4 regions of the Pseudomonas sp. S2_A10 genome follow, and region 2 is predicted to be linked to each of the others. Evidence: predicted binding sites of a transcription regulator. Region 2 holds the regulator's gene; each other region holds the start of a gene.

Region 1 (7,123 bases), 1.2 Mb from region 2:
CGTACTTACAGGTTGTAGCCGCGTTCGTTGTGTTGTGCCAGATCGAGGCCGACCGACTCTTCTTCCTCGGTTACGCGCAGACCCATGACGGCGTCCAGCACCTTGAGGATGATGAAAGTCACGATCGCGGTGTAGATCACCGTGAAGCCGACGCCTTTGATCTGAATCCAGACCTGCGCGCCGATGTCAGTCACGGTGCCGAAGCCGCCCAGTGCCGGTGCGGCAAACACACCAGTGAGGATCGCGCCGAGGATACCGCCGATACCGTGCACGCCGAAGGCATCCAGGGAGTCGTCATAGCCGAGTTTGCGTTTCAGGGTGGTGGCGCAGAAGAAGCACACCACGCCTGCGGCCAGACCGATCACCAGTGCACCCATCGGGCCTACAGTGCCAGCGGCCGGAGTGATCGCGACCAGACCGGCGACCACACCCGAAGCAATACCCAGTGCGCTTGGCTTGCCGTGGGTGACCCACTCGGCAAACATCCAGCCCAGTGCCGCAGCGGCGGTGGCGATCTGAGTAACCAGCATGGCCATACCGGCAGTGCCGTTGGCGGCAGCAGCGGAACCAGCGTTGAAGCCGAACCAGCCGACCCACAGCATCGCCGCGCCCATCAGGGTGTAGCCGAGGTTATGCGGAGCCATCGGTGTGGTCGGGAAGCCTTTGCGCTTGCCCAGTACCAGGCACGCGACCAGGCCGGCGATACCGGCGTTAATGTGCACCACGGTGCCGCCAGCAAAGTCGAGCACGCCCCAGTCCCACATCAGGCCGCCGTTACCGGACCAGACCATGTGCGCGATCGGTGCATAAACCAGCGTGAACCAGATGCCCATGAAAATCAGCATCGCGGAGAACTTCATACGCTCGGCGAACGCACCGACGATCAGCGCCGGGGTGATGATCGCGAAGGTCATCTGGAAGGTGATGAACACCGCCTCAGGGAACAGCGCCGCCGGGCCGGTGATGCTCGAAGGCGTGACACCGGCGAGGAACGCCTTGCCCATGCCGCCGAAGAACGAATTGAAGTTGACGACGCCCTGCTCCATGCCGGTGGTGTCGAAGGCAATGCTGTAGCCATAAATGACCCACAGGATGCTGATCAGACCGGTAATGGCGAAGCACTGCATCAGCACGGAAAGAATGTTTTTCGAGCGAACCATACCGCCGTAGAACAGCGCCAGGCCGGGGATGGTCATGAACAGCACGAGCGCTGTCGAGGTGAGCATCCAGGCGGTGTCGCCGGAATTGAGGACTGGCGCTGCCACTTCGTCTGCCGCCATGGCGATGCCGGGCATTACGATGGACAACAGGGCGCCTAGCCCTGCGAATTTACGCAGAGTCATATTGTTTTCTCCTGGGGCGTTGGGTTTGTGGCAGCGCTTAGATCGCGTCGGTATCGGTTTCGCCGGTACGGATGCGGATCGCCTGTTCCAGATTGACCACGAAGATCTTGCCGTCACCGATCTTGCCGGTGTTGGCCGCTTTGGTTATCGCCTCGATAACCCGATCCAGATCCTTGTCGTCGATGGCCACGTCGATTTTCACCTTGGGCAGAAAATCGACCACATATTCCGCGCCGCGATACAGCTCGGTGTGACCCTTCTGCCGGCCGAAGCCTTTGACTTCAGTGACGGTAATGCCCTGCACGCCGATTTCGGACAGCGACTCGCGCACGTCGTCCAACTTGAACGGCTTGATGATGGCAGTGACTAGCTTCATGAAACTCTCTCCCGAATTGGTGGACTTGCCCCAGGAAAACAAACCCGTCTCAAGTCTAAGCGCAGTGCCTGGCTTTGTAACGCATCGTTGACGCCAGCTAACCGCATCAGACGAAACTCCCCGCTTCGTCTGCCGCACTGCATTCGTCACAGCGACTGCATCAGTGCATGGGTCGAGGGTGACTAAGCAGAAACCTTGCCAGCTCGGCAAAAACCCTGCATTTCAATCGCTTGGCACCTGTTGCAAGCGCTCGGGCAGAAAAGCTTTTGCCGATACGCACAACAACGGTGCGCCACCGTCCGTCCCCCTGCGCGAAAAGCGTGCATCCGTGCAACGGGATTGACTATAGACACTGCGTGATACACTGCCGGCCATTGTTTCCTGGACATTTCCCATGCTCGCGCCCAAAGACTTCCTCGACGCCCTGAGCGGCACCGCCTCCCGCCTCTTCAGCGGCGACACCCCGCTGCCGAAAGCCGAGATCGAAAGCCAGTTCAAAATGCTGCTGCAAAGTGCCTTCAGCAAACTCGATCTGGTCAGCCGGGAAGAGTTCGATAGTCAGATGGTAGTGCTGGCGCGTACTCGCGCCCGCCTCGAAAGCCTCGAAGCCAAGGTTGCCGAGATGGAAGCGAAGCTGACACCGCCCGCTGAATAATTCGCGTCCCCTGTAGGAGCTGCCGAAGGCTGCGATCTTTTGATCTTCAGCCCTTCAACCATCCCCGCAACGTCCTACAACCTGCACCACCGCCGTCCGATTGCGCCGAAAAGCCCAGGTTTCTAAGCTCATCCGATGCTGAATGTTCAGCACCGGGTTTGGCGACCTGGATCGAATTTGACGCAATGCAACTAAACTCACACAGAGGTTTTTTCTCTCAACGAGTTATGGCGGCTTTGCGTGGGAGACCTCAGGGTCTGCCGGTTTCGAATTCACCGGTTCGCCAACCCGCGCATAGCTGCCACCCTTTTCGTTTGGCGACGAACAGAAGCAGTTTTCTTCACTTGAATTCGAGAACTGAACCATGGACGAAAACTACCTGACACCTAGCATCTTCACCCGCCACAAACTCCCCCTCAACGCACTCCTCATTCAGAACCAACCCTGGTTCTGCGCCCGAGACCTGAGCCGCCTGCTGCACATCTACCTCAACGAACGCATGCTGCGAAAACTCGACCCCGACCAATACCAAACCCGCAAAACCCTGATCCACAACCAGATCGAAAACACCCTGCTGATCAGCGAATCAGGCATCTACGCCCTCCTCGTCTACCACTACTGTCCCGAATACCGAGCGCTGCGCGAATGGCTCACCCACCAAGTCATCCCCACCCTGCGCGACGCCCAACTCCCCAGCACAAGCGAACGCCCACATCTCAGCTTGCTCAGTTGGCCGGACATGACGTTGAGTTTGCTGCACTGGAATAACCAGCCGTGGATACGGTTGCAGGATGTACCACACATGGTGACGGAGCGAGAACAAGCAAACCGCACGGTTGTGAACTCATGGTGGAGAAAGGCTCTGCAATTGATCTGAATTTTTGCGCTGCAACCTCACCAACGGTCATTTCAGTGATATCACTGAAATGACCTGTTTTGTGTCTTCGTTAACTCGCCCCCCTACTCCGAAATCCTCCACTCACAGAAGTAACGTCCTACAAAACGCGTCCCCCACGTCTGATTTCGCTGCCCCCTCTCTGCTGGCTATCTTCTGCGACCAGATCCAAACAGATGAAAACAATGAGAAGAAAAGGCAAAGCAACGGATCTTCGCAACCAGACATTCAGATCAAACTCGCGAAAGATCGCCTACAAATTCTTTATAAACAACATTGCCCCGAGAATCCCAAATATTGATGCAGCAGCGGTCAAGTTTGAGCCAATTACCCCAGCAGCGATAAAGCAATACTTTCTCTGGGAGGGGCCAACAATTTTCCCTTGGGATGACGTTGCAGACTGGAAAAGTAAAGATGCGAAAGGTCTGGATTTGGCGATATGGTTCAAACAGATTCTTTGCGGCATGTGCTATGCGACCCCGCGCGCAAGCTCTATCTGCTTAAAGATTATTCTGTTGGAAGGGCATCCGGACAGGGCGCACCCGCTTCGCGGCAGGATCGCGCCGATTGCTCTGCTTGTCGCAGATCACTATGCGCGAGCGCTAGGATGCAAAGAAATCGAAATTCAGGATCCTGATCCGAATGTTGTCTTTTACTACCGGAAACTGGGGTTCGAATTCGACCATACCAACCGGCTTGTCATTTCTGTGAACGGTCAATAACATCGAAATCAACAACCCAATCGTACGAGGTGCGTATGAGCCCAAAAAAGCGAAAGGCAAAGCTTCTTCAGATTGTTGAACTACATCTCGAAGCACTCCGGTTGGCTGGGGATATGTCAGCCAACCAACGGCGATTTATTGAAGTTGCTGTTACGTGTGGGCCAGAGCTTGAGCCAAGCGGCCCGCTGGCCGGTAGAAGATCCTGAGTCAAAAATAAAAAGGCGTCCATAGGACGCCTTTTTTGTGTTTGGAGGAGTAGTCGCAGCGATTCTTTAGCTCCTGGCTTTGCAACCATGGGTTCAGAATCCGACGAGCTGGCCCGTCGTCACTACTTCAGAGAAACCAGCTTTCTCTGCTGCCAAAAATGCGGGGGAGCTTTTACTGGTGCCCAGTCCCAACGAATGCGCAGTTGCAGTCCTCGAGCGGGAGGATCCGTCAATGCCGAGCGAGAGTCAACGCTCCAATTCAGGCAAGCACTGACAGCCCATCGGGTCTTGATACGTCTTGTAAACCTCTATTTCAGCACTGAAACCCGGCTCAACTATCCTTCAAAAACCCGCAGGAAGCGGCCCCCGATTCAACTCAAGGAACGACCATGTCCCTCTCCATTGTCCACAGTCGCGCCCAGATTGGCGTGGAAGCCCCCGCTGTTACCGTCGAAGTCCATCTGGCCAACGGTCTGCCGTCGCTGACCATGGTCGGCCTGCCTGAAGCGGCGGTGAAGGAGAGCAAGGATCGCGTACGCAGCGCGATCATCAATTCCGGACTGCAATTTCCGGCGCGGCGGATCACCTTGAATCTGGCGCCGGCGGACCTGCCCAAGGATGGCGGGCGGTTTGATCTGGCGATTGCTTTGGGGATTCTGTCGGCGAGTGTGCAGGTGCCCTGCCTGACCCTGGACGAGGTGGAATGTCTGGGTGAGTTGGCGCTGTCGGGTGCCGTGCGGCCGGTGCGTGGTGTGCTGCCGGCGGCACTGGCGGCGCGCAAGGCCGGGCGGGCGCTGGTGGTGCCTCGAGCGAATGCAGAAGAGGCGTGCCTGGCATCCGGGCTCAAGGTGTTTGCGGTCGATCATTTGCTGGAAGCGGTGGCGCATTTCAATGGGCACACGCCGGTCGAGCCTTACGTTTCCGATGGTTTGATGCACGCTGCCAAGCCCTATCCCGACCTCAACGAAGTGCAGGGTCAAACAACCGCAAAACGCGCATTGCTGATTGCCGCAGCGGGGGCGCACAACTTGTTGTTCAGCGGGCCTCCGGGAACCGGCAAGACGCTGCTGGCCAGTCGTCTGCCAGGATTACTGCCACCGCTTTCCGAATGTGAGGCGCTGGAAGTGGCAGCGATTCAATCGGTCGCCAGCGGGGTGCCTCTGACTCACTGGCCGCAACGCCCCTTCCGCCAACCACACCATTCGGCTTCAGGGCCGGCATTGGTCGGTGGCAGCTCGAAACCGCAACCCGGCGAGATCACCCTCGCCCACCATGGCGTGCTGTTTCTCGATGAGTTGCCGGAGTTTGATCGCAAGGTGTTGGAAGTTTTACGCGAGCCTTTGGAGTCGGGACATATCGTCATCGCGCGGGCCAAGGATCGCGTACGTTTCCCCGCGCGATTTCAATTGGTTGCCGCGATGAATCCGTGTCCCTGTGGATATCTTGGCGAACCGAGCGGCAAATGCTCGTGCACACCGGACATGGTCCAGCGCTATCGCAACAAGCTGTCAGGGCCGCTGCTGGACCGGATCGATCTGCACCTGACCGTGGCGCGGGAGGCAACCGCGTTGAATCCGGCAGCCAAGCCCGGCGAAAACAGCGCCAGCGCTGCGGCTCTGGTGGCCGAGGCTCGCGAACGACAGCAGAAGCGTCAGGGCTGTGCCAATGCGTTTCTCGATCTGCCGGGGCTCAAGCGTCACTGCAAGTTATCCACAGCTGACGAGAAATGGCTGGAGGCGGCATGCGAGCGACTGATCCTGTCGCTGCGCTCGGCGCATCGCCTGCTCAAGGTCGCGCGCACACTGGCGGATCTTGAGCAGGCCGATGCGATTACCCGCGAGCATCTGGCCGAGGCACTGCAATACCGGCCGGCGACACCTTAATGCTCGGTCAGATCAACCAGCGGTGCCTGACGCACTTCGGTATCACGCCCGGCCTGAATATCGGTCACACGCTTCAAGGCGTTATCCACCGCAGCTTTATCCGCCAACAGGCTGTAGCTGATCTGGAACTGCTTGTGCTGTTTTGGGGCGATGGTCGGCACCAGATTCAACGGCCGCTGATAGCGACGGTTATAGGAAAAACTCGTCCCAGGCTCCAGCCCGGTGACGTAGCCCTGCCCCTGGGTGTCGGTGTTTTTCCACAGCGAGAACACCGGCAACTGCTCGGTGTTGAAGCCAACGGATACGCCGAGACTACCGGCCTTGTTGTGCAACACAGTCAAGGTGTCACCCTTGGCGTCCGCATACGGCACGACGTTGTAGACAGTTTCGTCGTAGTCCTTGGTTGGCGCGCGATAGGTCTGCCAGTCGGGCAGGTCACCCTTGGCCTTGTCGTTGAACGGCGATACCTGCTTCACCGGCGCAGCGAATTTTGCCCCTTGCTCAAGAAACGGCGTGCTGAAATTGCTGTGATACAGCGCCTGATATTCCTTCGCATAGTCGCCGTTGTTGGTCAGAGTGTCGTTAAGGGCGAAGCTTGCGCTGCCCGGTTCGGTGACCAGTTCGGTCGCTACCGAGAAATCGACTTTCTTGAATGCCTGCTCTTTCAGCTCGCCACGCAGCGTGATGGCATACGGCGGCTTCTCGTCGATGTGCAAAGTGACGGTGCTGGCCGGGATGTTGGCGGCGCGACCGTGCAGGGTCAGCAGTTCGCCGTTGTCCATGCCGGGATGGCCAACCCACTCGTAACCGCAACGGGTGACCAGCTCATTGAAGCCTTCCAGCCAGCCCAGACCACCGCGACCGTTGAGTTCGATGAACGCTGGGTTGACCACGTCCTTGACCGGCGAATCCCAGCCCATGCGCACGTCGCCCACCGAAGCCTGCAACACGTTCATGCCACGGGTTGGCACCACCGAGAGTTTCATCGTGCCGTTATCGATGTCGACGATGCTGACGCCCTCCTGACGACCGCCATGCAGAGT
Region 2 (7,123 bases):
CTGCGCGCCCATCAGGCGCAGCAGCGTGGTCTTGCCGCAGCCGGAAGGCCCCATGATGCCGGTGACCTTGCCGCGCGGAATGCGGATATCGACGTTATTGAAAATGCTCCGCGCACCGCGCTTGAAGGAGACTCCCTTCAGCTCGACCGCGTAGGCGTTATCGGCACTCATCTAAACTCCTTGCGATGCAGCCTCTCACTGGGATGCCAGACTTTCCTCGGAAACACCTGCATCCCGGGCAGGCCGAACTGGCGGCGAACTATATCACTGCAAAGGCTGAGCGCCCAAGCGAGAACCCGGCCAAGATCGCCGACTGAAGAGGGCCTGAGCGACTTTCAGAGGGTTTTGGTAACCAGTAATGACAAAGCACGTCGAACTTGCGTGAGGCTTTGCCACATACCCGCTATAATCGCCGCCTTTTCATCGGCCCATACGATTCTGACATGAGCAAAACCTGCGACCTGATTCAATCGGCACAACGCACCATCCGCCTCGAAGTGGAAGCCGTCCAAGGCTTGATGGCCCATATCGACGCCGATTTCGTACGCGCTTGCGAGATGATTCTGGCCAGCAAGGGCCGTGTGGTCGTAGTCGGCATGGGCAAATCCGGGCACATCGGCAACAAGATCGCCGCCACCCTGGCCAGCACCGGCACTCCGGCGTTTTTTGTGCATCCGGCCGAAGCCAGCCACGGCGACATGGGCATGATCACCCGCGACGATGTGATTCTGGCCCTGTCGAACTCCGGCTCGACCAACGAAATCGTAACGCTGCTGCCATTGATCAAACGCCTGGGTATCCAGCTGATCAGCGTCACCGGCAATCCACAGTCGTCATTGGCGAAGGCTGCCGAGGTCAATCTCAATGTGCATGTCGAGCACGAAGCCTGCCCGCTGAATCTGGCACCGACCTCTTCGACCACGGCCGCACTGGTCATGGGCGATGCCCTGGCCGTGGCGCTGCTGGAAGCTCGTGGTTTCACCGCTGAAGATTTCGCGTTCTCGCATCCGGGCGGTGCCCTTGGCCGTCGCCTGCTGCTGAAAGTCGAAAACGTCATGCACGCAGGACAGGAGCTGCCGCAGGTACAACGCGGTACCCTGCTCAAGGACGCGCTAATGGAAATGACCCGCAAGGGTCTGGGCATGACCGCTATTATTGAGACCGATGGCAAGCTCGCCGGGATCTTCACCGACGGTGATTTGCGCCGCACGCTGGATCGCGCCATCGACATCCGCAGCGCCACCATCGACCAGGTGATGACTGCACACGGCAAGACCGCCCGGCCCGACATGCTCGCCGCCGAAGCCCTGAAAATCATGGAAGACCATCGAATCAACGCCCTGGTAGTCGTCGACGAGGAGGATCGCCCGATCGGCGCCTTCAACCTCTCCGATCTGCTGCGCGCAGGAGTCATGTAATGAGCAACGATCTGCTGCAACGCGGCAAAGCGATCAAACTGGCAGTGTTCGACGTCGACGGTGTGCTCACCGACGGGCGCCTGTACTTCCTCGAAGACGGCAGCGAGTTCAAGACCTTCAACACGCTCGACGGCCAGGGCATCAAGATGTTGATGAATGCCGGCGTGCAGACGGCGATCATCAGTGGTCGCAAGACCCCGGTGGTCGAGCGCCGCGCGAAAAACCTCGGCATCCCGCATCTGTTTCAGGGGCGCGAGGACAAACTGGTGGTACTCGACGGTCTGCTCGCGCAACTGGGCCTAAGCTATGAAGAAGTCGCCTATCTCGGTGACGATCTGCCAGACTTGCCGGTGATCCGCCGTGTAGGGCTGGGCATGGCGGTGGCCAACGCTGCCGATTTCGTCCGCGAACACGCCCACGGCGTTACCCGCGCCCGTGGCGGCGAAGGTGCCGCCCGCGAATTCTGCGAATTGATCCTGCGCGCCCAGGGCCGCCTCGAAGCGGCCAACGCCGCGTACCTGTGAGCCTGACCATGTTTAGCAAAAAGTTTCGCAATTTCCTGCTGTTCGGCTGCATCGCGGCGATTTTCGCTGCGGTGGGCTACTGGAACATCAGCCCGGAGCGCTTCCTCGACAAGCCGCCGGTCTCGGCCGCCGAGAATCCGATCGACTGGTACGCGACCAACACGCACACCATTCAGTACCTGCCCGACGGCAAGGTGCAGTACGAGATGACCTCCGACAAGGCCGAGCACGTCAAGGCCACCGATGTCACTCTGGTAACCAAGCCTGATTTGAACATGTACCGCGGCACCGACTTCCCGTGGCACGTGACCAGCGAGCGCGGCGAAGTGAATTCGGGCGGCACCGAAGTTGAATTGATCGATTCGGTCCGCGTACAGCGCACCGATGAGAAACAGCGCGGCACCCTGATCACCAGCACCCGCATGACCGTGTTCCCGCAGCAAGAATATGCGCAGACCGCGCAACCCGTTAGAATCGAGGGCGCTGGCGGCGTATCGACTGGCGTCGGAATGAAAGCGTACCTGAAGGACAGCAGGATACACCTGCAATCGAACGTAAGAGGACAGTATGAGGCTCGTTAAAACCCTCCCTATTTTGCTCAGTCTGGGCGCAGCACTGGGAAGCGCGAGCGCCTGGTCCCTGCCGAACGATCAGCAGCAGCCTATCCGCATTCAGGCCGACGACGCCCAACTGGACGACAAGAATGGCATCGCCACCTATAAAGGTGACGTGATCATTACCCAGGGCTCGATGATCGTTAAAGGCAACACCGTGACCATGACGCGCGCGCCCAATGGCGACATCGACGTGGTGACCTCGGTAGGCAACCTGGCTTACTTCGAGCAGTTGCAGACCCAGGGCGACGCCAACCCGGTCAAGGGCTACGGCGTGACGATTCAATACCACGCCCAGCAGAACCGGGTGGTGCTGATCGACAAGGCCAAGGTTATCGACAAGGATAACAACGTCACCCAGGGCGAAAAAATCGTCTACGACACCGTGAAGAAGCTGGCCAGCGCCGGTCGCGCCACAGGCAGCAAGGTCACCGAATCGCGTCCGCGCATCGACATGGTGATCCAGCCGAAGAAGAAAACCGAAGAGAAATCCCAGTAATGGCAACTCTGAAAGCTCAGCACCTGGCCAAGGCCTATAAAAGCCGCCAGGTCGTGCGTGACGTCAGCCTGTCGATCGACAGCGGGCAGATCGTCGGCTTGCTCGGCCCGAACGGCGCCGGCAAGACGACGTGCTTCTACATGATCGTCGGCTTGGTGCAGGCTGATCAGGGCCGTGTGCTGATCGATGATCTGGACGTCAGCCACCAGCCGATGCACGGCCGCGCCAAGGCCGGTATCGGCTATCTGCCGCAAGAAGCGTCGATCTTCCGTAAACTGTCGGTCGCCGACAACATCATGGCGATCCTCGAGACCCGCCCGGAGCTGGACAAGGCCGGTCGTCGCAAGGAGCTGGAAAGCCTGCTGCAGGAATTCCACATCAGCCACATCCGCGACAACCTCGGCATGAGCCTGTCCGGTGGTGAACGCCGCCGGGTGGAAATCGCTCGCGCCCTGGCGACGGCACCGAAATTCATACTGCTCGACGAACCGTTCGCCGGCGTTGACCCGATCTCGGTCGGCGACATCAAGCAGATCATCCATCACCTCAAGGCCAAGGGCATCGGTGTGCTGATCACCGACCACAACGTGCGTGAGACGCTGGACATTTGCGAAACCGCTTACATCGTCAACGACGGTCAACTGATCGCTGAAGGCGATGCCGAGACCATCCTGGCCAACGATCTGGTCAAGGAAGTGTATCTGGGTCACGAGTTCCGCCTGTAAGCGCGACAGCGCTGTATCGATTCAAGGCGCATTTATCCGCTTTAATTGTTACAGCGCTCTAGGCAAACACTTCAGTTTCAGGCATATAATTTGCTTAAGTTTGGCGCTTCGGCGCCCTGTAGTGGATGGCGCAAAGCGCCGGCGAATAAGGTGTTAAGCCCCTGCCATGAAACCATCGCTAGTCTTGAGAATGGGCCAGCAGCTGACGATGACACCGCAGCTGCAACAGGCCATCCGCCTGCTCCAATTGTCGACCCTGGACCTGCAACAGGAGATCCAGGAGGCTCTGGAATCCAATCCGATGCTCGAGCGCCAGGAAGAAGGCGACGACTTCGACAACGCCGATCCGCTGGCCGACAACGCCGAACAGAAGCCCGCCGAAATCCAGGAACCCTCCTACCAGGAAACCGCCCCGACGGTGGATAACCTCGAGGATGGCGATTGGAACGAGCGCATCCCCAATGAACTGCCAGTGGATACCGTCTGGGAAGACGTTTACCAGACCAGCGCCAGCAGCCTGCCCAGCAGCGATGACGATGAGTGGGATTTCACCACCCGCACGTCCGCCGGCGAGAGCCTGCAAAGCCATCTGCTCTGGCAACTGAACCTGGCGCCGATGTCCGACACCGATCGCCTGATCGCTGTCACCCTGATCGACTGCATCAACAATCAGGGCTATCTGGACGAAACACTCGAAGAAATTCTTGAAGCGTTCGATCCGGAACTGGACATCGAGCTCGACGAAATCGAAGCCGTCCTGCATCGCATCCAGCAATTCGAGCCCGCTGGTATCGGCGCCCGCAACCTCAGCGAATGCCTGCTGCTGCAATTGCGCCAGCTGCCCGCGAAGACGCCGTGGCTGACCGAGGCCAAGCGGCTTGTCGCCGATTACATCGACCTGCTCGGCAGCCGCGATTACAGCCAGTTGATGCGGCGCATGAAGCTCAAGGAAGACGAGCTGCGCCAGGTCATCGAACTGGTGCAGAGCCTCAATCCGCGTCCCGGCTCACAGATCGAGTCGACCGAAGCCGAATACGTGATTCCCGACGTGATCGTGCGCAAGGACAACGAGCGCTGGCTGGTCGAGCTGAACCAGGAATCGGTGCCTCGCCTGCGCGTCAACGCCCAGTACGCCGGTTTTGTGAAGCGCGCCGACACCAGCGCCGACAACACTTTCATGCGCAACCAGTTGCAGGAAGCGCGCTGGTTCATCAAGAGCCTGCAGAGCCGCAACGAAACCCTGATGAAAGTGGCCACGCAGATCGTCGAACATCAGCGCGGCTTCCTCGAATACGGCGACGAAGCAATGAAGCCGTTGGTATTGCATGACATCGCCGAAGCGGTCGGCATGCACGAATCGACGATTTCCCGGGTGACCACACAAAAATTCATGCATACCCCGCGCGGTATTTATGAGCTGAAATACTTTTTCTCCAGCCACGTCAGCACCTCCGAAGGCGGCGAATGCTCGTCCACGGCGATCCGCGCGATCATCAAGAAACTGGTCGCTGCGGAAAATCAGAAAAAGCCGTTGAGTGACAGCAAGATCGCTGGTTTACTGGAGGCACAAGGCATTCAGGTGGCTCGCCGCACCGTCGCCAAGTACCGCGAATCCCTCGGAATCGCGCCTTCGAGCGAACGCAAGCGGTTGATGTAAGCCACGTTACAGCGTTCCAGTGGCAGGCTTTTCGGCCTGCCGCTTTATGCACTGGCAACGAAGGAGAAGCTGTATGCAAGTCAACATCAGTGGACACCAACTGGAAGTGACCCAACCTCTGCGTTCCTACATCGAGGAAAAACTCCAGCGACTGGAGCGACATTTCGACAAGATCACCAACGTGCAGGTCACGATGTGCGTCGAAAAGCTGAAACAGAAGATCGAAGCCACCTTGCATATTCCCGGCAGTGAAGTGGTCGCAAACGCAGAAGATACCGACATGTACGCTGCGATCGACTCACTTACCGACAAGCTGGATCGCCAACTCAAAAAGCATAAGGAAAAGACCCAGAGCCTCCTCCAGGGCGCGACCGGTCGTTAACACCCCTATCCATGATCCGACTTGAAACCATCCTGACCCCCGGCCGTTCCCAAGTGAACGCGCCGGGCGGCAGCAAGAAAAAAGCCCTCGAACAGATTGCCAACCTGATCCACCGCGAAGTGCCGGATCTGGCGATGCAGGATGTCTTCGAGGCGCTGATCGCCCGTGAAAAACTCGGCTCCACCGGTTTTGGCAACGGCATCGCCATTCCCCACTGCCGCCTCAAGGGCTGCGCGGGGCCAGTGAGCGCCCTGCTGCACCTCGAAGCCCCGATCGATTTCGACGCCATCGACGGCGCTCCGGTGGACCTGTTGTTCGTACTGCTGGTCCCGGAAGCCGCAACCGACGCGCATCTGGAGTTGTTGCGCCAGATCGCCAGCATGCTCGACCGCAAGGAAGTGCGCGACAAATTGCGCAGCGCTCCGAGCAATGAAGCCTTGTACCAGGTTGTACTGGACGAGCAGAACGGGCACTAATCATGCGTTTGATCATTGTCAGTGGCCGTTCGGGCTCGGGTAAAAGTACCGCCCTGAATGTCCTTGAGGACAACGGCTACTACTGCATCGACAATCTGCCGGCCGGTTTGCTGCCGGAACTGGCCGAGCGAGCGCTGATTCACACAGAACTGGCGCAGCCGCTGGTCGCCGTGTCGATCGATGCGCGCAACCTGCCCAGCCATCTGTCACGTTTCCCTGAGTTGCTCGAAGACGTGCGTGCCAAGCATATCAAGTGCGATGTGCTGTACCTGGACGCCGATGAAGAAACCCTGCTCAAGCGTTTTTCCGAGACCCGTCGTCGTCACCCGCTGAGCAACGCCAATCGCTCACTGGCCGAGGCGATTCACGACGAAACCGCCCTGCTCGGTCCGATCGCCGATCTGGCCGACCTGAAGATCAACACCACCAGTCTGAATCTGTATCAACTGCGCGACACCATCAAGTTGCGCCTGTTGAATCAACCGGAGCCCGGTACGGCGTTTCTGGTCGAGTCGTTCGGCTTCAAGCGCGGCATGCCGGTCGACGCCGACCTGGTGTTCGACGTGCGCTGCCTGCCCAATCCGTACTGGAAACCGGAACTGCGTGCGCAATCGGGCCTTGATGCACCGGTGGCCGAGTACCTGGCGCAGCAGCCGGATGTCGAAGAAATGTATCAGGACATCTACGCCTACCTGAACAAGTGGCTACCACGCTTCGCCGCCAGCAACCGCGCCTACGTCACCATTGCCATTGGCTGCACCGGCGGGCATCACCGCTCCGTCTACCTGACCGAACGACTGGGTCAGGCCCTGCAGAAAACCCTGAAGA
Region 3 (7,123 bases), 2.5 Mb from region 2:
GTACGTGTGCTGCCGGTTAGTGACGAGGAACTGTTCAATCGGTTGAAATCGATAACCATGATAAAAAACCTCTGGGAATTTGGACGCTTGCCATGTTTTCGGCTATCCCCTGAAAAACTTTAGGCCCAATCAACCATAAGCTTGCATGCGCCGTTGCGAGACCTGCTGCGGCACAGTTTAGGGAAGCGACGGGATCGGCGCCAGTTTTCTCCACGAGGCTTTTACATGGCCACTTCGACCTGTCCCGGCGCAATCACCTGCGCCTTGATAACTCTCTGAGAATTAAGGTTTTTTACTCGAATCTGTTCTTTCATCCCGCCATTGGAGAGCGCTTCCCCCGGCATGCGTACGGCAAGGGTGCCGCTGCGCGCAGTGATCACCACCTGATCACCCTTGCGGACCACTTCGGCCTGTTCCAGATGCACCAGTGTGATGACCTGATCGGCGACCGTTGGTCGGGTAAGTTTCTGCCCGATCGCTTCGTCGACCGAGGTCAGGAAACCCTGGTTGATCGTGCTGACGTCGCGCTCGCGCAAGGTCACGTCCTGCGGCTCGATAATGCCGGCGCGTTTCAGCGGACGAGTGGTCGTCACGATCTCGCGAAACAGGCGGACTTGAGCGGGTACGAACACCGTCCAGGGCGAACTGCCTTCGCAGCGAACCTTCACCGTGACGCGGCCCAGCGGGCGTGCCGGGCTCTCCAGCGTGGCTGTCAATTCCTTGTCGCACATGGGCATGCGCATGCGCGGGTCGAGCTGGTTGACTTCGATTTCGTAGCGGCCTTCGGTTTGACTGGAAGCCAAATAGTCTTCTACGGTGAATTCAAGAAAGCCCTGAGTCACGCCGATAAGCATATCAGGCAAGGTAACCGCATCTGCATGGGCAGGACTGCCAGCAAGCAAGCAGCAAACGGCGGACACCGCGCAAAGCCCTTTGCGAAGGGAAGATGTCAGGCGTCGGGAAAATGTCGTTTGAGCGTTCATACGAGTTAAAAAGCAAGCGCCGTGCCGTTTAGCAATGAATGTGCGTCGCAACAACACTTGGCGTTGGTGTAGGAGTCTGGGCATGGCTGGTGTAATGGATTCGGTGAACCAGCGCACGCAACTGGTAGGGCAGAATCGCCTCGAGCTGCTGTTGTTCCGTCTCGACGGGCCGCAGCTCTATGGGATCAACGTGTTCAAGGTACGGGAAGTGTTGCAATGCCCGTCGCTGACGTTGATGCCCAAATCCAGTCCTGTCGTGTGCGGGGTAGCGAATATACGGGGAGCGACCATTCCGATCCTGGATCTGGCAATGGCAACGGGCTCCGGTGCGTTGAAAGACAAGAACAGTCCGTTCGTGATCATCACGGAGTACAACACCAAGACCCAGGGTTTCCTGGTCCGCTCGGTGGAGCGCATCGTCAACATGAACTGGGAAGAGATCCATCCGCCACCCAAGGGTACCGGTCGCGATCACTACCTGACCGCTGTGACGCGGGTCGACAACCAGTTGGTCGAAATCATCGACGTCGAGAAGGTGCTGGCCGAAGTGGCGCCGACGCCGGAAGCGATTTCGGTGGGCGTGGTCGATGTCGAGACGCAGACCAAGGCATTGTCGCTGCGGGTGCTGACGGTCGATGACTCGTCGGTGGCGCGCAAGCAGGTCACGCGTTGTCTGCAGACCATCGGTGTCGAAGTGGTGGCGCTGAACGACGGCAAGCAGGCGCTGGATTACCTGCGCAAGCTGGTCGACGAGGGCAAGAAGCCGGAAGAAGAGTTCCTGATGATGATTTCCGACATCGAGATGCCGGAGATGGACGGGTACACCCTGACGGCGGAAATCCGCGGCGACGCACGCATGCAAAAGCTCCATATCATCCTGCATACTTCGTTGTCGGGGGTATTCAATCAGGCGATGGTGAAGAAAGTCGGTGCTGATGACTTTCTGGCCAAATTCCGTCCTGATGACCTCGCATCCCGGGTAGTCGACCGGATCAAAGCAGCAGATATCAGCTAGGGACCTTCTGTCCCTGGCGGTCAACACGATTTAAGAGGCGGCATCATTGTCTACGGGTAATTTGGATTTCGAACAGTTCCGGGTCTTCCTGGAAAAAGCCTGTGGCATTCTGCTCGGTGAAAACAAGCAGTATCTGGTCTCGAGCCGTCTCAACAAACTGATGGAGCAGCAAGGCATCAAGTCCCTGGGTGAGCTGGTGCAGCGCATCCAGACCCAGCCGCGCAGCGGTTTGCGCGAGCAGGTGGTCGATGCCATGACGACTAACGAAACCCTGTGGTTTCGCGACACCTATCCGTTTGAAGTCTTGAAGAACAAGGTACTGCCGGAAGCGATCAAGGCCAGCCCCAACCAGCGTCTGCGGATCTGGTCGGCGGCCTGCTCGTCGGGACAGGAACCGTACTCGCTGTCGATGTCGATCGACGAGTTCGAGCGCAGCAACCTGGGTCAGTTGAAGATGGGTGTGCAGATCGTTGCCACCGATCTGTCGGGCCTGATGCTCAACAACTGCAAGACCGGCGAGTACGACAGCCTGGCGATCGGTCGCGGTCTGTCGCCGGAACGCCTGCAACGCTACTTCGACCCGAAAGGGCCGGGGCGCTGGGTGGTCAAGGCGCCGATCAAGAGCCGGGTGGAATTCCGCTCGTTCAACCTGCTCGACAGCTACGCGGCGCTGGGCAAGTTCGACATCGTGTTCTGCCGCAACGTGCTGATCTACTTCTCTGCCGAAGTGAAGAAGGACATCCTGTTGCGCATTCACAGCACGTTGAAGCCGGGCGGGTATCTGTTCCTTGGCGCTTCGGAAGCGCTGAACGGATTGCCGGATCATTACCAGATGGTTCAGTGCAGCCCGGGGATTATTTACAAGGCGAAATAAGCGGTTTGCGCTGATACAAAAACGGGAGGCCCGCAAAGGCCTCCTTTTTTTATGCCCGAATTATTTTCCACGAATCCCCTGTGGGAGCGAGCCTGCTCGCGGAAGCGGTCTGTCCATAAGACAGTTGGCGCCTGACACGCCGCCTTCGCGAGCAGGCTCGCTCCCACAGGGATCTGCGCTGACCTGGCAACGACGGCAAGCGGCAGAAAAGCGGCATCCGGCGGTAACCGGTTGCCGCTTTTCTGGCATTGCCGCTTTGCCTGTCAGGCGCAAAGCCCCGGAATACGGGGCTTTGTTCATTTGGCACGGCGCTTGCTAAAGCTCAGATACGAAAAACCGGTCACCTGAAGGTTCCCGACATGAGCATCAGCTTCGACAAAGCGCTGGGCATTCACGAAAAGGCATTGGGCTTCCGCGCCCAGCGTGCCGAAGTGCTGGCCAACAACATCGCCAACGCCGACACCCCGAACTACAAAGCGCGGGATCTGGATTTCTCCAAAGTGCTCGAAGCACAGACCGAGAAGACCAAGACCGGCGGCCACTTTGCCCTGAACATGACCAACAGCCGGCACATCGAGGCTGAAGGGCTGGGCAACGGCGACGAGTCGCTGATGTATCGCACGCCGATGCAGCCTTCGATCGACCAGAACACCGTCGACGCTCAACTGGAACAGTCGAACTACGCGGAAAACGCTGTCGGCTTCCAGGCCAGCTTCACCTTGCTCAACAGCAAATTCAAAGGGCTGGTGTCAGCCCTGCGCGGAGAATAATCCATGTCCCTGTCCAGCGTTTTCAACATTGCCGGCAGCGGCATGAGCGCGCAGACCACGCGTCTGAACACCGTGGCTTCGAACATCGCCAACGCCGAAACCGTTTCGTCGAGCATCGACCAGACCTACCGCGCCCGTCATCCGGTGTTCGCCACCATGTTCCAGGGCGGCCAGGCCGGCGGCAGCAATTCGCTGTTCCAGAACCAGGACGCGGCCGGGCAGGGCGTGCAGGTGCTCGGCGTCGTCGAAGACCAGAGCAACCTCGAAGCGCGCTACGAGCCGAACCATCCGGCCGCCGACGCCAAGGGCTACGTCTACTACCCGAACGTCAACGTGGTGGAAGAAATGGCTGACATGATTTCCGCGAGCCGCTCGTTCCAGACCAACGCGGAAATGATGAACACCGCCAAAACCATGATGCAGAAGGTACTGACCCTCGGTCAGTAATAAGGGGCGACTGCCATGAGCGTTACGGATACCACCAGCAGCCTGAGCATGAACGACATCCTGGCCAACTCGTCGAAGAAGGCCAGCAGCACGACGTCGGGCGGCATCGCTTCGGCGACCAACAGTGCCACCGGCGGCCAGGCGCTGGGCAAGGATGCTTTCCTGCAATTGCTGGTCACCCAGCTGAAAAACCAGAATCCGCTCGACCCGCAGGACAACAGCGCCTTCGTCGCGCAGTTGGCGCAGTTCAGCAGCCTTGAAGGCATCACCACGCTGAACTCCACTGTCAGTGGCCTTGCCGGCAACTACAACTCGTCGCAGGCGTTGCAAGCGTCGTCGCTGGTCGGTCGCAACGTGATCGTGCAGACCAACACCGCCCAGCTCGATGACCCGAGCAAAGGCCTGACCGGTTCGGTCACCGTGCCTTCGTCGATTGCCGGCGGCACCGTGACGATCACCGACAAGGACGGCAAAACCGTGCGCACCATCGACCTGGGCAGCCGCGCTGCCGGCGATGCCAGCTTCACTTGGGACGGCAAGGACACCGCCGGCACCGTGGTTCCGGTCGGCACTTACACGTTCAAGGCCAACGCACCGATCAACGGCACCGCGACCGACCTGGCGACTTACCTGCCAGCGACCGTCAACAGCGTGACGATCAGCCAGACCGGTGGCGAGCTGATGCTCAACCTGGCCGGCAAGGGCACCGTTGCCCTGTCCAAAGTACAAACCATTGGTATATAGAGCCGACTAACCCGGCACGAAGGAGTGGAACATGTCTTTTAACATCGGCCTTAGCGGTCTCTATGCCGCCAACAAACAACTCGACGTAACCGGCAACAACATCGCCAACGTCGCCACCGCCGGTTTCAAATCCTCGCGCGCAGAATTCGAAGACGTCTATTCGTCGACTCGTCTGGGCAGCGGCAGCAAAGTGATCGGCAACGGCGTGCGCCTGGCCAACGTTTCCCAGCAGTTCACCCAGGGTGACATCAACAACACTGGCAACGTGCTGGACATGGGCATCAACGGTTCCGGTTTCTTCACCATGAGCAACAACGGCTCGATTTCGTACACCCGTGCCGGTACGTTCAAGGTCGACAACGCCGGTTACATCACCAACACCGACTACACCTCGCGTCTGCAGGGTTACGGTGTGGATGCCAACGGCAAGATCATCAACGGCGTGTTGACCGATCTGAAGATCGACACTTCGAACCTGGCGCCGAAGTCGTCTTCTGCGGTGACCTCGAGCATCAACCTCAATTCGTCTTCGCCAGTGATCGTTGATACCGGCGCCAGCGCCGTCAAGTTTGATCCGTCGAAGCCTGAGACTTACACCAAGTCCTTCAGCACACCGATCTATGACACCCAGGGCAACGCCCACGTCATGGACCAGTACATGGTCAAGACTGGCGGGAACACCTGGAAGGTTTACACCCTGGTCGATGGCCGTAACCCGGACGCTACCGGCAGCAACCCTGTGACCACTGCGCCGGTTGCCTCGACATTGTCGTTCGACAGCTCCGGCAAGCTGGTTCAGGTGAGCACGCCTAACCCGGCGGATCCAGCCAACCCGATCATCAGCAGCGATCTGAAGATGACCGGCTGGGTGCCGGGCACTGTGACCAATGGCGTGTTTACGCCTAACGGCGCGGCAGCGAACCCGAATGGCGTGACCATCTCGATGGCCAACACCACTCAGTACAACGCTGATACCTCGCGTACGATCCCGACTCAGGATGGTTACGCCACTGGCCAGATCACTAACCTGACCATCGACGGCACCGGTACGCTGTTCGCCAACTTCAGCAACAACCAGAGCAAGGCGATTGGTCAGGTTGCACTGGCCAGTTTCACCAACGAGCAGGGCTTGCAGGCTGTCGGTGGCACTAGCTGGAAAGAGACGTTCGCTTCGGGTATTCCAGGCTACGACGCGCCGAAGACCGGTACGTTGGGTGAGGTGGTGTCCAACTCGCTGGAAGAGTCGAACGTTAACCTGACCAATGAGCTGGTTGATCTGATCAAGGGTCAGAGCAACTATCAGGCGAACGCCAAGACCATTTCGACGCAGAGCACGATTATGCAGACCATTATTCAGATGACCTGATTCGGGTTTCTGACTGGTTTTTTGGGCCCCTCGGTTTTGAGGGGCTTTTTTTTTGGGGCCGTGGCGGCCTTTGGGCCGACCAGGCTGTTGGGTTTTGGGTGAATATCCGTTGCTTCGGTAGCGGCTGCTGGCGGTTTCGCCTGACGGCGACTTACTTTTTTACAAGCGCCTAAAAAAGTAAGCAAAAAACGCTAGCTCCTGCGTTCGGCCCTCGCAGGCTCGGGTTCCTTCGCTGCGGGATCGATCCGGTCGCAGCGGCTCCGGTTTGCTTCGCTGCACCTCCTTCCGCTGTGTCTGGCTGCGCCAGACGGTCGCTGCGCTCCCACGCCCGGATCAATCCCTCCGCTCAGCCTTCCGACGTCGCCGGTGGATCAAGATCAAGAGCACTCGAGCTTGCGCTCATTGTTGAGTGGGGCGGCTTCGCCGCGGGCAGCTGCGCTGCTTTTGCCTTTTTGTGGGAGCGAGCTTGCTCGCGAAGGCGGCCTGTCAGCCGACCTGTTCTTGAAGTGGTACCCAATCCAACTGTAGGAGCTGCCGAAGGCTGCGATCTTTTGATCTGGCTTTTGCTTTTGCTTTTGCTCTGGCTTTTGATCCGGCTTTTGATCTTTTGCCCCTTCGGCAGGCTTCGTTACGGGATCGATCCGGGGGTGGGAGCGCAGCGACCGTACGACGCAGTCGTACACAGCGAGTGTAGGTGCAGCGAAGCCAACCGGAGCCGCTGCGCCCGGAACGGTCCCGTAACGAAGGTACCCCGAGCTCCAGCGAGCGGGCCGTACGCCGGGGCAAAGCCTTTTGGGTTACCTTTTTGGCGTCTGAAAAAGGTGACTCGCTGTAAGAGCGAAACCGCCAGCCGCAGCACCGAGAAAACGGATATTCACCCAAAACCCCAAGAGCCTGGTCGGCCCAGAGGCCGCCAAGGCCGCC
Region 4 (7,123 bases), 720 kb from region 2:
TGCTGCGGATGTCGCGCACCGGCACGTGCTCGGCGAGCAGCGCTTGCAGAACCTTGAGCAACTGCGACAGCGAAACCACGCCCGGCACCAGCTCTTCCGCCAGTTTCGGCGAGCTCTTGGCCAGCAATTGCATGAGTTGCTGCACTTCCTCGTGGCCGATCAGCTCACTGGAGTGCTTGTACAGAATCTGGTTCAAGTGCGTGGCGACCACGGTGCTGGCGTCAACCACGGTGTAGCCGAGCGATTGCGCCTGGGCGCGCTGGCTGATTTCGATCCACACCGCCTCCAGGCCGAAAGCCGGATCTTTGGCGTTGATCCCGTTGAGCGAGCCGTACACCTGCCCCGGGTTGATCGCCAGTTCGCGATCCGGATAAATCTCGGCCTCGGCGAGAATCACGCCCATCAGCGTCAGCCGATACGCGCTCGGCGCCAGATCGAGGTTGTCGCGGATATGCACGGTCGGCATCAGAAAGCCCAGATCCTGCGAGAGCTTCTTGCGCACACCCTTGATCCGCGCGAGCAATTGCCCACCCTGATTGCGGTCCACCAGCGGAATCAGGCGATAGCCGACTTCCAGGCCGATCATGTCGATCGGCGTCACGTCGTCCCAGCCCAGTTCTTTGGTTTCCATGGCGCGGGCCGGCGACGGCAGCAGTTCCTGCTGACGCTTGACCTCTTCCAGCGCCACAACCTTGGCAACGTTCTGCTTTTTCCAGAACAGGTACGCGCCGCCCGCAGCCAGCGCCGCCATGCTCAGGAAGGAGAAGTGCGGCATGCCCGGCACCAGACCCATCACCGCCATCAAACCAGCGGCCACGGCCAGCGCTTTCGGCGAGGCGAACATCTGGCGGTTGATCTGCTTGCCCATGTCTTCCGAGCCGGACGCACGGGTCACCATGATCGCCGCTGCTGTAGATAACAACAGTGATGGCAATTGCGCCACTAAACCGTCACCGATGGTCAGCAAGGCGTAAACCTTGCCCGCGTCGCCGAAGCTCATGCCATGCTGGAAGATACCCACGGCCATGCCGCCGATGAGGTTGATGAACAGAATCAGCAGGCCGGCGATCGCGTCACCACGGACAAACTTGCTGGCACCGTCCATCGAACCGTAGAACTCCGCCTCCTGGGCGACTTCCTGACGGCGCGACTTGGCTTGATTCTGGTCGATCAGGCCGGCGTTGAGGTCGGCGTCGATCGCCATTTGTTTGCCGGGCATCGCATCGAGGGTGAAGCGCGCGCTCACCTCGGAAATCCGCCCGGCACCCTTGGTCACCACGACGAAGTTGATGATCATGAGGATCGCGAAGACCACGATACCGACCACGTAGTTACCGCCGATCACCACCTCACCGAACGCCTGAATCACCTTACCGGCAGCGGCGTGGCCGTCCTGACCGTGGAGCATTACCACCCGCGTCGAGGCCACGTTCAGCGCCAGTCGCAGCAACGTCGCCACCAGCAGAATGGTCGGGAACACGGCGAAATCCAGCGGCCGCAGCGCGTACACGCAGACCAGCAGGACGACGATGGACAGGGCAATGTTGAAGGTAAAGAAGACGTCGAGCAGGAACGGCGGTACCGGCAACATCATCATCGCCAGCATGACCAGCAGCAACAACGGCACGCCCAGATTGCCTCGACTGAGGTCGGCAACGTTGGTGCGTGCTGTATTGAATAACTGAGTGCGATCCACCGTTTTTCCCCGTTCCTTTAAAGCAAACTTTTGACGCCCCGAACGGGCGCAGGGCGGCTATTGCAAGAAGCTTTCCAACTTTTGCCGGGGAATGAAATAGAGCGGTTTTACTTGGGATTTATCGGCTGATTGGGCTGACCCCTTCGCGAGCAGGCTCGCTCCCACAGTTTGACATGCATTCCCAATCGGACATTTGGAATACGGCCCCTGTGGGAGCGAGCCTGCTCGCGAAGAGGCCATCGAATGCGGCGCATTTTGTCGATTTAAACGAAGCTGTTTAAAAGACACCTCCAGACACGGTCTCAAGGCTACAAATCCTTGCGCCATAGCCTACAGCCAAGCCAGAATCCGCCGGCTTGTGCGCTTTGGGGTCGAGTTCTATCGTGGTCCGGTCGCTGACGAATCAGCGATCGGGTTTAGCGACTCGAACTCAAGTCAAAGGTGCATCAGCGTTCCAGGCTTCGTTGCGGATCTGTATGTTCGCGATTTCGTCATGGTGGCTGTATGCGGGAGACCTTCGGGTCTGCCGGGTGCCTTTGACCGGTTCGCTAACCCGCGTACAGCCGCCACCCTCCCTGTTTAGCGACAGGTTGTAGCGGCTCCACTTCAAAGGAGCTTCACCATGATCAAACCAACACCCAACCCGCCCGAATCCGACCCCACCTCCCCCTACGAATCCCTCGACTCAAAAAAACTTCACGAAGCCGCCGATCGCGCCCTCGACCACTACCTCTGCCCACCCGGCTCGACCCCACCGCCCTTCAGTCCCCGCGCCATGTACGCCGTCACCGCCGACACGAAAAACGAAGACCTGCTGGCCAACGCCTGCGAAACCCTCGCCTCGGCCAAAACCATTGCCCAGGAATTCGCCGGGCTGGTGAAACCATCGCAGCGCCGAACGCTGATGGGCATCGCGCAGTTGATCATGCTCGGGGAACTGGCGGTAAATCGGGTGCTGGATAATCTGGAGTTGCCTGGATGATGCGGTTCGGCTGAGTGATTCGAGTGAGAGAGCCGGCCTTTTGGCGAGCAAGCTCGCTCCCACATTTTGATCTTCTTGGATGCAAATCTTGCAGCGGCTGAAGATCCTGTCGAGTGCAGCTTGCGCGAGCTAGGCCTCTCGGCGGCGCAGGAGCGCCCACCCCTTCAGCGATACCATTGGTCGGATAACCGTCCCCACCTGTCAGATCTGACAGGTGACGGGCGCCTCGTTCTGCGTTGTGATGAACCTTGCCTGCCATTGTTCCTGGAGAACAGAATGAGCGTTCAAGTCCATTCAACCGAAGCCAACGCTGCCCTGGCCTTGTATCCCGTGTACCCCCCGCAATGGATAACACCGGTGCTGCCTCCAGGTACTGCTGATGGTGGCCTTCCTCTCTCGGCATTCACTCCATCTGGGGTCGAACTTGTCATCGACCCCATAACCGGCTTGCGGAATTGGGTCATGGCGGCTTATGACGTCGTGACTATTTTTGTCAACGGAGTCAACACCGGCATCAGCAAAACCATCTATCCCGGTGAGGAGCAGGAACGCATTCTTTTGCACGTGCCGGCGAGCTGGTTCACAAACGGTGTCAACGATGTCCGCTACAGAGTGACCCGAGCCAGCGGTAACGACGCTGACTCACCCACACTCAAGCTGCTCTACAACAACCCGGCGCCTACCGTCACCGTCAGCCATCCACCCAGCGTCGCACCGGGGCAGACGGCAGTCATCACGATCACCGTCGGTTACTCACGGCCTCACGACACGGTCACGCTCACCATAGGCACCTGGAGCATCACATTTCCCAACCCCACAAGCCCGCTCAACCACACCCTGACGGCTGCAGAATTGCAGTTGATAGGCGACGGCACCCATTCGGTCTTCGCCAGGGTGCGCGATCAATTGACCAACAACAATGAGTCGGCGACGACCCCGATCACTATCACCGCCAATCAGAAGGTGTACAACTCGCCGATAATCGCTGAGGCCGTGGACGGCATGCTCGACGTGGCCGCACTGAGGGGCCAGGACGCCACGCTACGAGCACGCAACTGGACGGGAATCCAGGTCGGTCAGCAGGTGTGGCTGAAGCTCACCGGCCAGAAACCCGACGGCTCGGCGCACGTCCTGCAATTCTGGAATGGTGACACCCACAAGGTGAATGCGACCTGGGTCAGTCAGGGGTTCTGGGATAAACCGCTGCTCATAGCTTTTCTGAAAGAATTGAAAGAAGGATCGCTGTTGAAACTGGAATTCTGGGTATCGGAGGACAAGAGCAATGACTTCGCTAGCGCCACGCAGTTTCCGTATCAGGTGTATACCGTCATTGGCCTGCAACTTGTCCTGCCACCCCCAACCTTGACCCCGCCTACTGTGCCGATTGACGTTTTGGCTAATCCGGATGGAGTGAAGCTTCAGATAACAGGCTTCGCAGCAGAGAAAGACGATAAGGCTCAATTCGTCCAGGTGAACGCGCCGGCCGGTGCGCCGCCGTTTCCGGTGGTGGATTTTGTTGGTGGGATTGCAGAGATTTCATTGAGCGCTGCGTTTCTGGCGGCTTGGCATGGCAAGGCGATTGAGTTTCGGTGGGATTTGATTCGCGCTGGACAACCGGCCGGGGCATCAGCAATAGCCGGCTTTGATGTCAGGATTATCGCTGATGCAGATCCCCGCTTGCCAACGCCGAACGTGACCCAGGCACAGGATAATAAAACGTTAAACTTAAACAGCTTCACGGGCGATGCGGAAGTGACATTAGATCACTGGACTGGCATTTCGACGGATCAGATTATTAATCTACAGTGCATTGGAGTCGACAACTCTGGCACCCCCCATACAATCGAGCTTCTGACCAACCATCAAATCACTGCGGAAAATATCGAACACGGTTTTATAGAGAGCCTATCAAGAAGCGAGCTCAATAAACTTAAGGACAACGAAGAGATTCAAATTAAAGCATGGGTAGAATTTGCCTCAAGCAACGGCATTCCGACCATAATGCTTCCGACGTTAATCCTCACTCTCATTATAATTCCAAACGAGATAATCATAAACTTTGATAATGAGCCGTCTCGAGCACTGTACACCGGGGAGTCACTCGAAACGCAGTATGTCACTATCACTAATATATCTTCGTCGCACCCCATATCAATATCGCCGGCAAGTGGCAGCGGTGACCCCCCATTACAAAACATTGAGAGGCAAGTAGTTTTTACATCACTGGGAACCTGCCAAATACACTTTAACTTTAAACATGCATTCACATACATCAGCTTTTATCAAGCCTGGGGAAACGTAACAAATAGGGCAAACTATTATGATTCAAAAGGATCTTTCCTAGGATATCAACTTCTGACTCCCACAGTAAAAGATCCCGCGCAACTTATCGAATTTAGAGGCACTGATGTTGCTCGAGTGGAAATAATCACAAATAATGACGCGATCGCCATCGACAATTTTAGATGTGTACGATAAGCCGCCCCGCACCTGAATCAATAAAAAAGGTTAATCCAAGCTCCGGAGTTCGCAAAAAAAAACACACACAAAGCGATACCATTGGTCGGAAAACCGTCCCCACCTGTCAGATCTGACAGGTGACGGACGCCTCGTTCTGCGTTGTGATGAACCTTGCCCGCCATTGTTCATCACCAGTGTTCGAGGAGAACAGAATGAGCGTTCAAGTCTATTCAACCGAAGCCAACGCTGCCCTGGCCTTGTATCCCGTGTACCCCCCGCAATGGATAACACCGGTGCTGCCTCCAGGTACTGCTGATGGTGGCCTTCCTCTCTCGGCATTCACTCCATCTGGGGTAGAACTTGTCATCGACCCCATAACCGGCTTGCGGAATTGGGTCATGGCGGCTTATGACGTCGTGACTATTTTTGTCAACGGAGTCAACACCGGCATCAGCAAAACCATCTATCCCGGTGAGGAGCAAGAACGCATTCTTTTGCACGTGCCGGCGAGCTGGTTCACAAACGGTGTCAACGATGTCCGCTACAGAGTGACCCGAGCCAGCGGTAACGACGCTGACTCACCCACACTTAAGCTGCTCTACAACAACCCGGCGCCTACCGTCACCGTCAGCCATCCACCCAGCGTCGCACCGGGGCAGACGGCAGTCATCACGATCACCGTCGGTTACCCACGGCCTCACGACACGGTCACGCTCACCATAGGCACCTGGAGCATCACATTTCCCAACCCCACAAGCCCGATCACCCATACCCTGACGGCTGCCGAATTGCAGTTGATTGGCGACGGCACCCATTCGGTCTTCGCCAGGGTGCGCGATCAATTGACCAACAACAATGAGTCGGCGACGACCCCGATCACTATCACCGCCAATCAGAAGGTGTACAACTCGCCGATAATCGCTGAGGCCGTGGACGGCATGCTCGACGTGGCCGCACTGAGGGGCCAGGACGCCACGCTACGAGCACGCGACTGGACGGGAATCCAGGTCGGTCAGCAGGTGTGGTTGAAGCTCACCGGCCAGAAACCTGACGGCTCGGCGCACGTCCTGCAATTCTGGAATGGTGACACCCACAAGGTGAATGCGACCTGGGTCAGTCAGGGGTTCTGGGATAAACCGCTGCTCATAGCTTTTCTGAAAGAATTGAAAGAAGGATCGCTGTTGAAACTGGAATTCTGGGTATCGGAGGACAAGAGCAATGACTTCGCTAGCGCCACGCAGTTTCCGTATCAGGTGTATACCGTCATTGGCCTGCAACTTGTCCTGCCACCCCCAACCTTGACCCCGCCCACTGTGCCGATTGACGTTTTGGCTAATCCGGATGGAGTGAAGCTTCAGATAACAGGTTTCGCAGCAGAGAAAGACGATAAAGCTCAATTCGTCCAGGTGAACGCGCCGGCCGGTGCGCCGCCGTTTCCGGTGGTGGATTTTGTTGGTGGGATTGCAGAGATTTCATTGAGCGCTGCGTTTCTGGCGGCTTCGCATGGCAAGGCGATTGAGTTTCGGTGGGATTTGATTCGCGCTGGGGTACCGGCCTACGAATCACCATCTGCCAATTTTGATGTTATGAAAATCGCCGATGGAGACCCGCGTTTGCCGACGCCTGACATTGCCGGCAATACCGGCGACTTACTGAACACCACAGAACTCTCACCAGAAGCACGGATTCTTGCGGCGCGATGGCCGCTGTTCGAACCAAGACAACCGATTTGGGTAACGTGTGCCGGCTTTGACAAGAATGGCAATGCCGTCAGCAAGCATGTGAGGTCGGGAGAGTTCAATGAATCAGCGAACGGCTTGTCAGTGGAAGCGCCAATTGAATGGCTCAAGGCTCTCAAGGACGGGACGAAGCAGACGACAACCGTGAAAGTAAACCTTGATGGGGTCTCCGATGCCGCTAAGGCGGTAGTTCTGCCGTCGCGTATTTATACCGTCAAGGCATTACATCCTTTCACCATAGAAACC

What was found. Region 2 encodes sigma-54, which starts transcription at its own class of promoters, with help from an activator protein. Its sites were predicted from a motif close to ANTGGCATNNANNTTGCTNT; they were not measured.
Region 1: glnK (P-II family nitrogen regulator) is a predicted target of sigma-54. The motif match lies at 1,903-1,922, and genes of this name have one in related genera.
Region 3: flgB (flagellar basal body rod protein FlgB) is a predicted target of sigma-54. The motif match lies at 3,172-3,191, and genes of this name have one in related genera.
Region 4: flhA (flagellar biosynthesis protein FlhA) is a predicted target of sigma-54. The motif match lies at 1,756-1,775, and genes of this name have one in related genera.

Annotation. Positions count from the first base shown of each region.
Region 1 covers NZ_CP162773.1:1,700,226-1,707,348, forward strand. Annotated here, with positions in the region: gene AB4N41_RS07890 (ammonium transporter) at 6-1,343, opposite strand; gene glnK (P-II family nitrogen regulator) at 1,381-1,719, opposite strand; gene AB4N41_RS07900 (accessory factor UbiK family protein) at 2,114-2,374, shown strand; gene AB4N41_RS07905 (BRO-N domain-containing protein) at 2,739-3,251, shown strand; gene AB4N41_RS07910 (N-acetyltransferase) at 3,446-3,991, shown strand; gene AB4N41_RS07915 (YifB family Mg chelatase-like AAA ATPase) at 4,587-6,080, shown strand; gene AB4N41_RS07920 (aldose 1-epimerase family protein) at 6,077-7,123, opposite strand, start outside.
Region 2 covers NZ_CP162773.1:2,911,860-2,918,982, reverse strand. Annotated here, with positions in the region: gene AB4N41_RS13105 (ATP-binding cassette domain-containing protein) at 1-171, opposite strand, end outside; gene AB4N41_RS13100 (KpsF/GutQ family sugar-phosphate isomerase) at 444-1,418, shown strand; gene AB4N41_RS13095 (KdsC family phosphatase) at 1,418-1,942, shown strand; gene lptC (LPS export ABC transporter periplasmic protein LptC) at 1,951-2,523, shown strand; gene lptA (lipopolysaccharide transport periplasmic protein LptA) at 2,510-3,055, shown strand; gene lptB (LPS export ABC transporter ATP-binding protein) at 3,055-3,780, shown strand; gene AB4N41_RS13075 (RNA polymerase factor sigma-54) at 3,947-5,437, shown strand; gene hpf (ribosome hibernation-promoting factor, HPF/YfiA family) at 5,511-5,819, shown strand; gene ptsN (PTS IIA-like nitrogen regulatory protein PtsN) at 5,831-6,295, shown strand; gene rapZ (RNase adapter RapZ) at 6,298-7,123, shown strand, end outside.
Region 3 covers NZ_CP162773.1:378,868-385,990, reverse strand. Annotated here, with positions in the region: gene flgM (flagellar biosynthesis anti-sigma factor FlgM) at 1-59, opposite strand, end outside; gene flgA (flagellar basal body P-ring formation chaperone FlgA) at 222-983, opposite strand; gene AB4N41_RS01765 (chemotaxis protein CheV) at 1,066-1,998, shown strand; gene cheR (protein-glutamate O-methyltransferase CheR) at 2,045-2,872, shown strand; gene flgB (flagellar basal body rod protein FlgB) at 3,232-3,642, shown strand; gene flgC (flagellar basal body rod protein FlgC) at 3,646-4,089, shown strand; gene flgD (flagellar hook assembly protein FlgD) at 4,105-4,833, shown strand; gene flgE (flagellar hook protein FlgE) at 4,865-6,199, shown strand.
Region 4 covers NZ_CP162773.1:3,635,135-3,642,257, reverse strand. Annotated here, with positions in the region: gene flhA (flagellar biosynthesis protein FlhA) at 1-1,696, opposite strand, end outside; gene AB4N41_RS16395 (DUF6124 family protein) at 2,319-2,678, shown strand; gene AB4N41_RS16390 (Ig-like domain-containing protein) at 2,955-5,156, shown strand; gene AB4N41_RS16385 (Ig-like domain-containing protein) at 5,351-7,123, shown strand, end outside.